Microbaculum marinisediminis: one gene and its partner. Each later gene encodes a partner of the first gene's protein in a complex. Links are inferred from orthologs where the notes say so. Each region holds a gene or a part of one and is shown on either strand. Other genes may lie near its edges.

The links.
Region 2: the proteins of trxA (region 1) and MUB46_RS23895 are in contact, whole or in part, in an NMR structure (PDB 2IPA), measured with the Bacillus subtilis proteins. The link is inferred for Microbaculum marinisediminis from one-to-one orthologs.

The regions. Positions count from the first base shown.
Region 1 is NZ_JALIDZ010000004.1:323-4,287, forward strand. What follows is about bases 1,288-3,965. They hold trxA (thioredoxin), read right to left. Parts: upstream 2,948-3,965; coding sequence 2,627-2,947; downstream 1,288-2,626. Other genes in these bases: MUB46_RS08950 (ActR/PrrA/RegA family redox response regulator transcription factor), read left to right, coding at 1,288-1,696; MUB46_RS08955 (YaiI/YqxD family protein), read left to right, coding at 1,811-2,293; addA (double-strand break repair helicase AddA), read right to left, coding at 3,047-3,965. In the rest of the region: MUB46_RS08945 (ActS/PrrB/RegB family redox-sensitive histidine kinase), read left to right, coding at 1-1,139; more of MUB46_RS08950, read left to right, coding at 1,136-1,287. UniProt on the Bacillus subtilis protein: Participates in various redox reactions through the reversible oxidation of its active center dithiol to a disulfide and catalyzes dithiol-disulfide exchange reactions.
Region 2 is NZ_JALIDZ010000017.1:7,626-17,785, reverse strand. The notes cover bases 2,257-5,212. They hold MUB46_RS23895 (arsenate reductase ArsC), read right to left. Parts: upstream 4,015-5,212; coding sequence 3,499-4,014; downstream 2,257-3,498. Other genes in these bases: ettA (energy-dependent translational throttle protein EttA), read left to right, coding at 4,557-5,212; MUB46_RS23890 (ArsR/SmtB family transcription factor), read right to left, coding at 4,011-4,373; arsB (ACR3 family arsenite efflux transporter), read right to left, coding at 2,384-3,415. In the rest of the region: MUB46_RS23915 (ABC transporter substrate-binding protein), read right to left, coding at 1-623; MUB46_RS23910 (ABC transporter ATP-binding protein), read right to left, coding at 670-1,416; MUB46_RS23905 (ABC transporter ATP-binding protein), read right to left, coding at 1,409-2,164; more of ettA, read left to right, coding at 5,213-6,215; tam (trans-aconitate 2-methyltransferase), read left to right, coding at 6,708-7,481; MUB46_RS23875 (GntR family transcriptional regulator), read right to left, coding at 7,627-8,301; TRAP transporter substrate-binding protein DctP, read left to right, coding at 8,415-9,416; MUB46_RS23865 (TRAP transporter small permease subunit), read left to right, coding at 9,507-10,007; MUB46_RS23860 (TRAP transporter large permease), read left to right, coding at 10,004-10,160. UniProt on the Bacillus subtilis protein: Catalyzes the reduction of arsenate [As(V)] to arsenite [As(III)]. In vitro, can dephosphorylate para-nitrophenyl phosphate (pNPP).

The DNA of each region.
Region 1 (3,965 bases):
TGCTGGCGCTCACCGGCGGGCTGGCCAATCCGTTCTCGATCCTGCTGCTGGTGCCGGTCGTGGTCTCCGCGAGCGCCCTGCCGCCGGCCAACACGGTGCTGCTCGGCGGCATCGCGCTCACCGCCGCCAGCATCATCGGCGCGGTGCACCTGCCGCTGCCCTGGCTCGGCGGCGACGCGCCGGACCTGCCGGTGCTCTACATCTCGGGAATCTGGGTGGCGCTGGCGCTGGCCATCGGCTTCACCGGCGTCTACGCCTTCCGCGTCGCCCGCGAGGCCCGGCAGATGTCGGACGCGCTGGCCGCCGCCGCGCTGGTGCTGGCCCGCGAGCAGCATCTCTCCGCCCTCGACGGCCTCGCCGCCGCCGCCGCGCACGAGCTCGGCACGCCGCTGGCCACCATCGCGCTGGTCTCCCGCGAACTGGAGCGCGACCTGCCCCGCGAGGGGCCCCATGCCGAGGACGTCAGGCTGCTGCGCAGCCAGGTCGAGCGCTGCCGCGGCATCCTCGAGCGCATCGGCTCGCTCGGCGAGGAGCCCGGCGGCCATCTCGACCGGCTGCCGCTGTCGAGCCTGATCGAGGAAATCGCCGCCCCGCACCGCGAGTTCGGCATCGACATCCGCATCCATCTGGACGGCGCGCCGCCGGAGCCGGTCGGCCGCCGCGATCCCGGAATCCTCTACGGCCTCGGCAATCTCGCCGAGAACGCCGTCGATTTCGCCGCCTCCACCGTCGATATCCGCGCCGGCTGGACCGCCGACACGGTGACCATCGAGATCGTCGACGACGGACCGGGCTTCACGCCAGAGGTTTTGGCGAAGATCGGCGAGCCCTATATATCCACCCGTGGCCGGCGTCGCGGCGGCGTCGAGGAATCCGGGCTCGGCCTCGGCCTGTTCATCGCCAAGACGCTGCTCGAGCGCTCCGGCGCGCAGCTGCTGTTCGCCAATCGCGCGCCGATGGGGCGCGGCGCCTTCGTCAGCGCGTCCTGGCCGCGCAGCCGCTTCGAGGTCGCCGGCCCCGCCGGTTCCGTAGGGTCCGCCGGCGCTGCGGGATTTGACCTCGGCGTTGCGGGCGATAATAAGGTGACAGGAAATCCGGCCGCCACGGCGGCGAAAGAGACGATGGCAAGCAGGACATGACCGAATCCGCCGACGACGCGGTGCTCGCGCTACCCGACCGCACGCTGCTGATCCTCGACGACGACCGCCCCTTTCTCACCCGGCTGGCCCGCGCGATGGAGCGACGCGGCTTCGAGGTGACCGAGGCCGACACCGTCGCCGCCGGCCTGGTGGCGGTCGACAAGACGCCGCCGGCCTTCGCCGTGGTCGACATGCGGCTGGAGGACGGCAACGGCATCGAGGTGATCCGCCGGCTCAAGGAGAAACGCCCCGAGGCCCGCGCCATCATCCTCACCGGCTACGGCAACATCGCCACCGCCGTCACCGCGGTGAAGCTCGGCGCCGTCGACTATCTGGCCAAGCCCGCCGACGCCGACGAGGTGTTCGCCGCGCTGATGGCCGAAAGCGACGACAAGGCGGTGCCGCCGGAAAACCCGATGTCGGCCGACCGGGTGCGCTGGGAGCACATCCAGCGCGTCTACGAGCTGTGCGACCGCAACGTCTCGGAGACCGCCCGGCGGCTCAACATGCACCGCCGCACGCTGCAACGGATCCTGGCCAAGCGCGCCCCGCGCTGACGCCGGGCATTGTGCTGGCATCGGGCATCAGCCTCGGCGCGCTTGCCCGATCCGCTCGTCGCCGATGACCGTGTGCGGTCGCACTTTCGGACCCGTCGAAAACACCCAGCACAGATGCCCGACACGACCAAAGCCATAACGATCTATGTCGACGCCGACGCCTGTCCGGTGAAGGACGAGGTCTACAAGGTCGCCGGCCGGCACGGGCTCAAGGTCTATGTCGTCGCCAACGCCTTCATGATGGTGCCGCGCGATCCGCTGGTCGAGCGCGTCATCGTCGCCGCCGGTCCCGACGTGGCCGACGACTGGATCGCGGAACGGGCATCGCGGGGCGACATCGTCGTCACCGCCGACGTGCCGCTGGCCGACCGCTGCGTGAAGGCCGGCGCCGCCGTCCTGTCGCCGAAGGGCCGGGCCTTTACCGAGGATTCGATCGGCATGGCACTGGCGACGCGCAACCTGATGAGCGATCTGCGCTCCGCCGGCGCGACCACCAGCGGCCCGCCGCCCTTCGCCGCAAGGGACCGCTCCGCCTTCCTGTCGGCGCTGAACCAGGCGGTGGTCCGGCTGCAGCGGGACGGCTTCGCGACCGGCTGACACGCGGTACTGGCGCCCGGGGCGCGGCATTGCGGCCGAAGCAGAAAGCCTGCCCCACCAACGCCTTCCGCCTACCCTCTCTACGTCATTGCCGGGTCGGTCCCGGCAATCCCCGGCGTACGGCACGAGATGCCCGGGTCACACCCGGGCATGACGCGAGACGTGAGAGGGCACGGCCCGGCGCGCGGCAATTGCGACGCCAGTGCAGATCATTTTAGCGCGGGCGGAACAGAGGCTCAGGCGAAGAAGGGGAGGGCCGACCAGTCCCGACGCAAACGAAAACGGCGGCGCCGAAGGGCACCGCCGTCTCGAACAATCCGTTTCGGAGCCGAATCAGAGCGATTCGGAGATCCACGACACCAGCCGGCTCTTCGGCTGCACGCCGACCTGGGTGCCGACGGGCTGGCCGCCCTTGAACAGCATCAGGGTGGGAATCGCGCGGATGCCGTAATTGGCCGAAATGCCGGGGTTTTCGTCGACATTGACCTTTACGATCTTCGCCTTGCCAGCCATTTCCGCGTCGATCTCGTCGAGCATCGGCGCGATCTGCTTGCAGGGCCCGCACCACTCGGCCCAGAAGTCGACCACAACCGGCTCGGCGGAATCGAGCACGTCGGCCTGGAAATCAGCGTCAGTCGTATGGGAAACGGCCATTTGTCATTACCTCGCGGTCGCGAATCGGCCGCTCTCACGGCCTGTCTGGATGGGTTGAGCGGAAGGTAGGAAGGCTGGCCACGGGCGTCAAGCCGACGGTTAGCCGCCATGCCTTTCGAGCAGATCGCGCGGGAGCGGCATCAGACGCGGCGCCGCCGTCCACAACAGCGCGGCGCGGACGGGCCGGTCCGGCCAGATGCGGGCGGCGAGCGCGCCATAGGCGGCAAGTTGGGCGAGATAAGCCGCCGGCACGTCGTCCGGCGTTTCCGGGACCGTGCGGTCGGTCTTGTAGTCGACGATCAGGATGTCGTGATCGGTGACGGCGAGCCGGTCGATCTGGCCGATCAGCGGCGCGCCACCCGGCGCCGGCCGGCCGGCGATGTTCACCTCGGCCTGCGCGCCCGGGGCGAACACAGCCGCGAAGGCCGGATCGTCGAGGATCGCCAGCACTTCGGCGAGATAGCCCGCGCGCGTTTCCTCCGGCCAGTCGGGGGCGAGCACGGCAAGGGCCCGCTCTCCCGCCGCCCGCCGGTCCTGCGGGCCGATCTCGGGAAGCGCCTCGAGAAGGCGGTGCAGCACCGTGCCGCGCCGCATGGCCTCCTTGCGGCCCCGCGCCTCGCCCTCGCCGGAGGCGACGTGCTCGGCAAGTCGCGAGGGGGCGAGCGGAGCAACGGCGGGGCGCTCGCGCGGCGCGTCGGCCCCGACCCAAGCCGGCAGTGCGGGGGCGGCGAGCACCGCTTCGACGGGCGGCCGAGGCTGCGCCGGGACACCGGGACCGATATAGCGGCGCACCGGTCCGTCGGGCGTTTCGGCCGGCGTGAGGATCGGCGCCAGCGCGTTCGCCATCAGGCCGTGCCAGGCGCCGTCGGGCAGCCTGTTGGCGTTGGTCTTGAAGCCGGCGACATAGAGGCGGTCGCGGGCGCGCGTCATCGCCACGTAGAGCAGGCGGTTGGCCTCCTCGACGCGCTGGCGCTCGGCGGTGGCGCGCAGGGCGCGGGTCGCGGCACAGTCGGCCTGC
Region 2 (10,160 bases), on another replicon or contig:
AGGAAGGACGAGAAGTCGGTGCCGGGGAAGGGCGTGCGCACGGATCCGACGATCTTGCCGCCGCTTGCCTCGACGACGGCCGAGGTGTCGCGCTCCAGCGCATGGCCGAAGGCGTAGTCCGCGGTCATGAAGAACCAGGTGTCGCCGCCGCTTTCCACGACCGCGCGACCGGTGCCGTTGGCGAGCTGCCAGGTGTCGTAGGTCCAGTGGATCGTGTTGGGCGAGCAGGCGGCGCCCGTCAGGTCGGAGGTGGCCGCGCCGGAGTTCAGGAAGACCTTGTTGGCCTCGCGGGTGATGTCGTTGATGGCGAGCGCCACCGACGAGGTCGGCACGTCGACGATGGCGTCGACATTCTCCGTGTCGTACCACTGCCGGGCGATGGTGGAGCCGACGTCCGGCTTGTTCTGATGGTCGGCCGAGACGATCTCGACAGTAAGTCCGTTCGCCGCCGGGTCGAAGTCCTCGACCGCCATGCGCGCGGCGACCGCCGACCCTTCGCCGGCGACATCGGCGTAGATCCCCGAGCGGTCGTTGAGGACGCCGATCTTGACGTCCACCGCATAGGCCGGAACCGCGAATGCGGCGACGGCAACGGCGCCCAGAAGAATCTCCTTGTACGTCATGTCTTACACTCCTCCTTGGTGCGGCGCCCGGGGCGCCTTTCTTGATTCAGACGCCCAGATAGGCGTGCAGTTTCTCGATGTTGGCATCGAGTTCGTCGTTCAGGATCTGGTCGACGACCTTGCCCTGCTCGACGACGTAGTGGCGATCGGCGACGGTGGCGGCGAAGCGGAAGTTCTGCTCCACCAGGATGATCGTGAAGCCTTCCGCCTTCAGCCGCTCGATCGTCCGGCCGATCTGCTGGATAATGACGGGCGCCAAACCCTCGGTCGGCTCGTCGAGCAGCAGCGTCTTGGCGCCGGTGCGCAGAATCCGGCCGATCGCCAGCATCTGCTGCTCGCCGCCGGACAGCTTCGTGCCCTGGCTCGACAGGCGCTCCCGCAGGTTCGGGAAGAGCTCGAAGATGCGCTCTACGGACATGCCGCCGGACTTGACCTGCGGCGGCAGCATCAGGTTCTCCTCGACCGACAGCGAGGAGAAGATGCCGCGCTCCTCCGGACAGTAGGCGATGCCGGCCCGGGCGATGGCGCGCGCCGGCAGGCCGATCGTCTCCCTGTCCTCGAAGGTCACTGATCCGGTGCGCTTCGCCAGGATGCCCATGATCGCCTTCAGCGTGGTCGTCTTGCCGGCGCCATTGCGGCCGAGCAGGGTCACGACCTCGCCCTCGTGCACGTCGAAGGTGACGCCGTGCAGAGCGTGGCTTTCGCCGTACCAGGCGTTGAGATCACGCACCGACAAAAGCGGTGCCTGGGCCGGGCGCGCCCGCGGCCGGTCGGCGAGTGCTGCGTCAGCCATGGCCGGCTCCGATATAGGCTTCGACGACATCGGGATCCTTCGAGACGGTCGCATAGTCGCCCTCGGCGAGCACCCGGCCGCGCGCCAGCACGGTGATCGTGTCGGACAGCGAGGAGACGACCGAAAGGTTGTGCTCGACCATCAGCACCGTGCGGTTGGCGGCGACGCGCTTGATCAGCGCGGAGATGCGGTCGACGTCCTCGTGGCTCATGCCGGCCATCGGCTCGTCGAGCAGCAGCATTTCCGGATCGAGCGCCAGCGTGGTGGCGATCTCCAATGCGCGCTTGCGGCCATAGGACAGCTCGCCGGCATGGACGCCGGCGAATTCGGACAGGCCGACCTCGCCGAGCAGTTCGGCGGCCCGCGCATCGAAGCCGCCCAGCACCCGCTCGGACCGCCAGAAATCGTAGGAGTCACCGCGCTGGCGCTGCAGCGCGATGCGGACGTTCTCGAGCGCGGTGAGGTTGGGGAAGACGGCGGAGATCTGGAAGGAGCGCACGAGGCCCATGCGCGCGATGTCGGCCGGCGACAGGGCGGTGATGTCCGTGCCCTTGTAGGTGATCGTTCCGCGCGTCGGCGACAGGAACTTGGTCAGGAGATTGAAGCAGGTGGTCTTGCCTGCTCCGTTCGGCCCGATGAGCGCGTGTATCGTGCCCTGCCTCACGTTCAGGTCGACGCCGTCGACGGCGAAGAAGCCCTTGAACTCCTTCGTCAGGTCGCGCGCCGACAGAATGATGGCATCTGTCATGCGTAAGCCGTTTCCTCCTCGACGCTTCGTTCGCGGCGAGGCACAGGCTTATTGAGGGTCTCCCCATGACCCCACCCTTCGTGCCGCACCTTAGTCCAAGCGCACTTATTGACTGAATGAATGCACGAGCGGGGGGCATATGCAAGGCCGTATTCGGGCCCGACCGGCATCGGCAACCCGTTGGCGTAGTTAATTTAACCGGCGATGTATTGCCTGGCTTCAGGTCGACGGCTGCCGGGCCGGGAACCAGTGCGCCGTCCGGTTGGCGAAGGCGACCAGCGACAGCATCACCGGCACTTCGATCAGCACGCCGACGACGGTGGCGAGGGCGGCGCCGGAGCCGAAGCCGAACAGGCTGATGGCGGCGGCGACCGCCAGTTCGAAGAAGTTGCTGGCGCCGATCAGGGCGGAGGGAGCGGCGATGCAATGGACCTCGCCGGTAGCGCGATTGAGCAGGTAGCCGAGGCCGAAGATAAAATAGGTCTGCAGCAGGATCGGCACGGCCAGCAGCACGATGATGAACGGCTGCGCCAGGATCTGCTCGCCCTGGAAGGCGAACAGCAGCACCAGCGTCGCCAGCAGGGCGAGCACGGATACCGGCTGGAGCCGCGCCAGGAAGGCGGCGAACGTGGCCTCGCCGCGGCGCAGGACGGCACGGCGCAGGACCTGGGCGATGACCACCGGTACGACGATGTAGAGGACCACCGAGAGGACCAGCGTGTCCCACGGCACGATGATCGCCGACAGCCCGAGCAGCAGCGCCACGATCGGCGCGAAGGCGAACACCATGATCGCGTCGTTCAGGGCGACCTGGGACAGGGTGAAATGCGGCTCGCCCCTGGTCAGGTTGCTCCAGACGAAGACCATCGCGGTGCAGGGGGCGGCGCCCAGCAGGATGAGCCCGGCGATATAGCTGTCGACCTGATCCGCGGGCAGGAGCGGGCGAAACAGCCAGCCGATGAACAGCCATCCCAGCAGCGCCATCGTGAACGGCTTCACCGCCCAGTTCATGAACAGCGTGACGCCGATGCCGCGCCAGTGCTCGGCGACCCCGGACAGGGCGGCGAAGTCGATCTTCACCAGCATCGGGATGATCATCAGCCAGATCAGCACGGCGACCGGCAGGTTGACGTGCGCGACCTCCATCGAGCCGAGCGCCCGCGCGAAATCGGGAAAGACGTGGCCGAGCGCGACGCCGACGACGATGCACAGGGCGACCCAGAGGGTCAGGTAGCGTTCGAAGAGCGTCATGGCGGGGCGTCCGGGCTGTATTCGGTCGGGGGAGGGCGTTCGTTTGGTGAGTTCTTGCGTGGCGATGGTCGTTCGGGGGCGGTTCAGGCCGGCGTATCGCCGGCGCCCGGCTTGCCGATATCGCGCAGGTGCTGCTGCAGCGTCAGCCGGTCGAGCGAGGAGAACGGCAGGTTGACGAAGATCGAGAGGCGCTGGTGCAGCATCCGGTAGGTCTCGGCGAAGGCGGCCCGCCTGACGGCTTCGCTGCCGGTGGCGGCGGCCGGATCGGGCACGCCCCAGTGGGCCGACATGGGCTGGCCGGGCCAGACCGGGCAGGCTTCGCCCGCCGCGTCGTCGCAGACGGTGAAGACGAAATCGAGCTGCGGCGCATCGGCTCCGGCGAATTCGTCCCACGATTTCGACCGCAGGTCGTCGACGGGATGGTTCAGGCCCTTCAACAGGTCGAGCGTGTAAGGGTGGACGGCGCCTTTGGGGTGGCTGCCGGCGGACAGGGCGGTGAATCGCGGACTGCCGATCCGGTTCAGGATCGCCTCGGCGATGATGGAGCGGGCGGAATTGCCGGTGCACAGAAACAGCACGGTGTAGCGATCGGCGCTCATTCGGTTACCTCGCAAACGGGGGAGTCGGCGCAGTTCTGGGCGATCGCGTCGGACAGGCCGCCGCAGATCTCGGGATGGCCGTCGCAGCAGTCCTCGGTCAGATGCACCATCAGCCGCCGCATCTCCTCGATCGCCACCGCGTAGAAGATGTTGCGGCCACGCCGCCAGCTGGTGACGAGGCCGGCCTGCTCGAGCTGGGCGACATGGAAGGTGAAGGCCGAGGGCCGCAGGTCGCAGGCCCGGGCGAGCGCGCCTGCCGGCATGCCCGACGGGCCGGCCCGCATGAGCGTGCGGAACAGGGTGAGGCGGTGGGTCTGGCCCAGGGCGGCAAGACGGGTGACGGCGGCTTCGTGATCCATAATTCAATGATACAAGAATTGTTGAAATGTCAAGGCGGAGAATGACGCCGCGGCCTACCGCAGACGCTGCGGCACGCGGGGCATCGGGACACAATGCCGCCCGCACCCCCATTGCGCCGCGTGCCCCGTTCGCCTAGATAAGCCGCGAATTCTCCGAAATCTCAGAACGGGTTAAGGGCGGATATGGCGCGCCAGTTCATCTATCACATGCAGGGCCTGACCAAGACCTATACGGGTGGCAAGAAGGTCCTGGAAAACATCAACCTGAGCTTCTACCCCGACGCCAAGATCGGCGTGCTGGGCCCGAACGGCTCGGGCAAGTCGACGCTTCTGCGCCTCATGGCCGGGCTCGACACCGAGTACACCGGGGAGTCCTGGCTCGCGGACGGGGCGACCTGCGGGTACCTGCCGCAGGAGCCGCAGCTCGACGAGGCCAAGGACGTGCGCGGCAACGTCATGGACGGCGTCGCCGAGAAGCAGGCGATCCTCGACCGCTACAACGAGCTGATGATGAACTACTCCGACGAGACGGCGGAGGAGGCGTCCAAGCTGCAGGACGACATCGACCGGCTGAACCTGTGGGATCTCGATTCGCAGGTGGAGCAGGCGATGGACGCGCTGCGCTGCCCGCCGCCGGACGCCGACGTCTCCAAGCTGTCGGGCGGCGAGCGCCGCCGCGTGGCGCTGTGCCGGCTGCTGCTGGAGCAGCCCGACCTGCTGCTGCTCGACGAGCCGACCAACCATCTCGACGCCGAGACCGTGCACTGGCTGGAAAACCACCTGCGCGAGTATCCGGGCGCCATCCTGATCGTCACCCACGATCGCTACTTCCTCGACAACGTGACCGGCTGGATCCTCGAGCTCGACCGCGGTCGCGGCATCCCCTACGAGGGCAATTACTCGGCCTATCTGGAGAAGAAGGCCAAGCGGCTGGCGCAGGAGGGCCGCGAGGACGCCGCGCGCGAGAAGGCGCTGTCGCGCGAGCGCGAATGGATGGCGGCGAGCCCCCGCGCCCGCCAGGCCAAGTCCAAGGCGCGGATCCAGGCCTATGACGAGTTGCTCAGGAAGAACGACGAGCGGATGAAGTCGAGCGCCGCGCAGATCGTGATCCCGCCCGGACCTCGCCTCGGCGACGTCGCCATCAATGTCGAGCACCTGTCGAAGGGCTACGGCGACCGGCTGCTGATCGACGACCTCTCGTTCAATCTGCCGCCCGGCGGCATCGTCGGTGTGATCGGTCCCAACGGCGCCGGCAAGTCGACGCTGTTCCGCATGATCACCGAACAGGAAACGCCGGATTCCGGCGACATCACGCTCGGCGACACCGTGAAGCTCGGCTATGTCGACCAGAGCCGCGACGCGCTCGATCCCGACAAGACCGTGTGGGAGGAGATTTCCGGCGGCAGCGAGGTGCTGGAACTGGGCAAGCGGGAGGTGAACTCTCGCGCCTATACCTCGGCGTTCAACTTCAAGGGCGGCGATCAGCAGCAGAAGGTCGGCTCGCTGTCGGGCGGCCAGCGCAACCGCGTGCACCTGGCCAAGGTGCTGAAGTCCGGCGCCAACGTGCTGCTGCTCGACGAGCCGACCAACGACCTCGACACCGAGACGCTGGCGGCGCTGGAGGACGCGTTGGAGGATTTCGCCGGCTGCGCCGTCGTGATCAGCCATGACCGCATGTTCCTCGACCGCCTCGCCACCCACATCCTGGCCTTCGAGGGCGACAGCCATGTCGAATGGTTCGAGGGCAACTTCGAGGACTACGAGGAGGACAAGAAGCGCCGCCTCGGTCCCGACTCGGTGATGCCCAAGCGGATCAAGTACAAGCGGCTGACGCGGGCTTAGACGCGGTCAGCGTCGTGCATACGGTCGAGGGGCGAGGTGCCATCGCCGCCGTCTTGCCTGCCGCTCATGGGTCCCGGATCACGTCCGGGACACGCGGCTTCTGTTTGGAACACAGCCGTGACATCCGAACAGCCTCGTGCCCTGGACTTGATCCAGGGCCCATTCGGCGATGGCGACGGTCGCCGGCCATTGCATCGTTTCCGCTAGTCAAACGCCCCCGCCCGGCGGCTGGACGGGTCGCGCGGGTGCCGTTTGAGGCGGGGATGCGGTGATGGCCCCGCGGATCAAGTACAAGCGGCTGACACAGGCTTAGACGAGTCCGTGTTATCCCTGTGGTGTCATGCCCGGTGCTGTCAGGCCCGGACTCGTTCCGGGCATCCATGAACACCCCGGGCGTATGGTGGCCATGGATTGCCGGGACAGGCCCGGCAATGACACAAGGAGTGTCGACGCTGGCGCGGTCTGCCCGCGAGTCAGAAACAGGGGTGATCCATGCCGACCTGGTCCGCCTCCCAGTACCTGAAGTTCGAGGACGAGCGCACGCGACCGGCGGCCGAGCTGGTCGCGCGGGTGCCGCTTGAGGCACCGGAGCGGATCGTCGACATCGGCTGCGGGCCGGGCAATTCGACCGAGCTGCTCGTCCGGCGCTGGCCGGGGGCGGCGGTCGCTGGGTTCGATACGTCGGACACCATGCTGGAGGCGGCGCGCAAGCGGCTGCCGGAGACCGAATTCTTCAAGGCCGACGCGGCGCGCTGGATGCCGGACGCGGATGTCGACCTGATCTACTCGAACGCCACGTTCCAGTGGGTGCCGGACCATCTCGCCGTGCTCGCCGGGCTGTTCGGTGCGCTGAAGCCCGGCGGCGTGCTGGCGGTGCAGATGCCCGACAACCTGGGCGAGCCGAGCCACGTGGCGATGGACGAGACGGCGGGCGCGGGGCCGTGGGCCGGAAAGCTCGCCTCGGCCGGCCTCGCCCGCGATCGGTTGCCGGCGAAGCCCGTCTACTACGACCGGCTGGCGCCCATGTCGCAGAGCTTCGATATCTGGCACACGATCTATACCCATCCGCAGGACGGGCCCGAGGGCATCGTCGAGTGGCTGAAGGGTACGGGCCTGCGGCCCTATCTCGACCCGCTCGACGAGGCGGAGCGCGCGGGCTATCTCGCCGCCTATACGGCGCGGATCGCCAAGGCCTATCCGGCCCGCGCCGACGGCAAGTTGCTGTTGTGGTTCCCGCGGCTGTTCATCGTCGCGGTGAAGGCCTAGCGGACGGCTTTCTTCCGGCCGATCCACATCCGCGCAGGCTCGCGTAGGCGGGACGCCGGCTGCCAGTATACGAGGTCGTGGCCCCATCAGGGCGATCCCCGCTTTCGCGGCGATGAGCGGTCGGGTGCAGCGGGAGCCGGGTCGGCTAGCGCGCCGTGGCGGCGGTTTCCTCGAACCGGTTCAGGCTGGCGACGAGATCGCTGAAGCGCTCGCCCTGGACGACCACATGGGCCTTCAGCAGGCGCTCGGCGCGGTCCGGGTCGCCGGACAGGATCGCCGCGACGATCGCCTCGTGCTCGGCCAGCGACGTCTGCATCCGATCGTGCACGCGAAGCTGCAGCCGGCGATAGGGCTTCAGCCGCCGATGCAGGCGGCGGGCCTCCTCGGCCAGGAAGCCGTTGCCGCAGGCCGCGTAAATTGCGTAGTGAAACTGCTCGTTCTCGTAATAGTAGGCGTCGGTATCGCCGCCGGCGGCGGCCTCGGCGCAGGCATTGCCGGCCTCGGCCAGATCGGCGCGCTGGCGGTCGGTAATGCGGCGGGCGGCGAGGCGGCCGCACATGCCTTCCAGCTCCGCCATGACCTCGAACATTTCGAACAGGCGGCCGGCGCCGATCCGCGCGACCACCGCGCCGCGGCGGGGCCGGTGCTCGACGAGCCCCGACCCGGCCAGTTCCAGCAGCGCTTCGCGGATCGGCGTCCGCGACACGCCGAAGCGCTCGGCCAGCGCGGTTTCGTCCAGGCGGGTGCCGGGCGCCAGTGCGCCGGTTGCGATGTCCTGCTCGAGCGTGTCGCGCAGGCGGGAGGCGGTTCGTTCGCTCATACGGTCAGCGTACAAGGATTGGTCTCTTGTATACAAGAAAGTTGACGCGACAGTTATTCCATGATGCGCTGGGCCCAATACCAATGGAAACAAGCCAAGGGAGGACTACAGGCATGAGCAAGATGCTGAAGACCGGTGTGGCCGCGATCGGGCTGGCGATCGCGCTGACGGGTGGCGCCGGCGCCGCCGACAAGACGCTGAAGGCCTCGCATCAGTGGCCGGGCGGCAAGGGCGACGTGCGCGACGAGATGGTGCAGATCATCGCCCGCGAGATCGGCAACGCCGGCGTCGGGCTGGAGGTCCAGGTCTATCCGGGCGCCTCGCTGTTCAAGCCGCGCGACCAGTGGGGCGCGCTGTCGAAGGGGCAGCTCGACATCGCCGCCTTCCCGCTCGACTACGCGTCCGGCCGCGTGCCGCAGTTCTCGGCGACGCTGATGCCGGGGCTGGTGCGCAACCACGACCGCGCCAAGCGGATGAACGATTCCGATTTCATGGCCGACATCAAGGCGCTGATCGAGGAGAACGACGTGGTCGTCGTCTCCGACGCCTGGCTCGCCGGCGCCTTCGCCTCGAAGCAGAACTGCATCACCGATCCCGAGTCCATCAAGGGCCAGGTGACGCGTGCGGCCGGCCCGGCCTTCGAGCAGATGCTGGCCGACGCCGGCGCCTCGATCGCGTCGATGCCGTCGTCCGAGATCTACTCGGCGATGCAGACGGGCGTGCTCGACGCCACCAACACCTCGTCCGGTTCGTTCGTGTCGTACCGGCTCTACGAGCAGGTGAAGTGCCTGACCGCGCCGGGCGCCAACGCCCTGTGGTTCATGTACGAGCCGATCCTGATGTCGAAGAAGACCTGGGATGGGCTCACCAAGGAGCAGCAGGACGCGGTGATGGCCGCCGGCCAGAAGGCCGAGGACTACTTCTTCGAGGAAGCCAAGAAGATCGACCAGAAGATGATCGACACGTTCAAGGAGAACGGCGTCGAGGTGGTCGAGATGTCGGGCGACGACTACAATGCCTGGCTCGAGGTCGCCAAGAAATCGTCCTACGCGAACTTCGAGAAGGACGTTCCCGGCGGCAAGGAACTGATCGAGAAGGCGCTCGCCGTCGAGTAAGTCCGTCGGTTCGCGGCGGCGCCGGAGGCATAGGCCCGGCGCCGTCCGCTTCCCTGTAGCGTGGGGCCCGGTCCGGGGGGAGCGCAAGCCATGCAGACCTATATCCGCGTCGTGAGCGCCGTCTCCCGCGCGTTCGGCATCTTCTCGATGCTGTTGCTCGCCGCCGCCGTGCTGGTCGTCTCGCAGATGATCTTCGTGCGCTACGTCCTCAACGGCTCGACCATCTGGCAGACGGAATTCGTGATCTACGCGGTGATCGCCGCGACGCTGCTCGGCTCGCCCGCGGTGCTGATCGATCGCGGCCATGTCGGCGTCGACCTGCTGCCCGAGGCGATGCACGGCCGCGGGCGGCTGGTGCTGCAGATCATCGCCGGCGTGGCCAGCCTGGCGTTCTGCGCCGTGCTCGCCTGGTCGGGCTGGGTCTATTTCCACGAAGCCCTGACGCGCGGCTGGAAGACGGCGACGGTCTGGGCGCTGCCGCTGTGGATCCCGCTGCTGCCGATGCCGGTCGGTATCGGGCTGTTGTGCCTGCAATACGTCGCCGAGCTGATGAAGCTCGCCAATCCCCGGCTGGGCGGGAGGCCGGCATGACGACGCTCACCATGGGACTTCTGGTGCTGGGCGCGCTGCTCGGCCTGCTGGCGACGGGGATGCCGATCGCCTTCGCGCTCGGCTTCGTCTCGATCGGCGCGCTGGTCCTGACCGACGGCTTCGGCGCGCTCGACATCGTCGGCGAGACCTTCT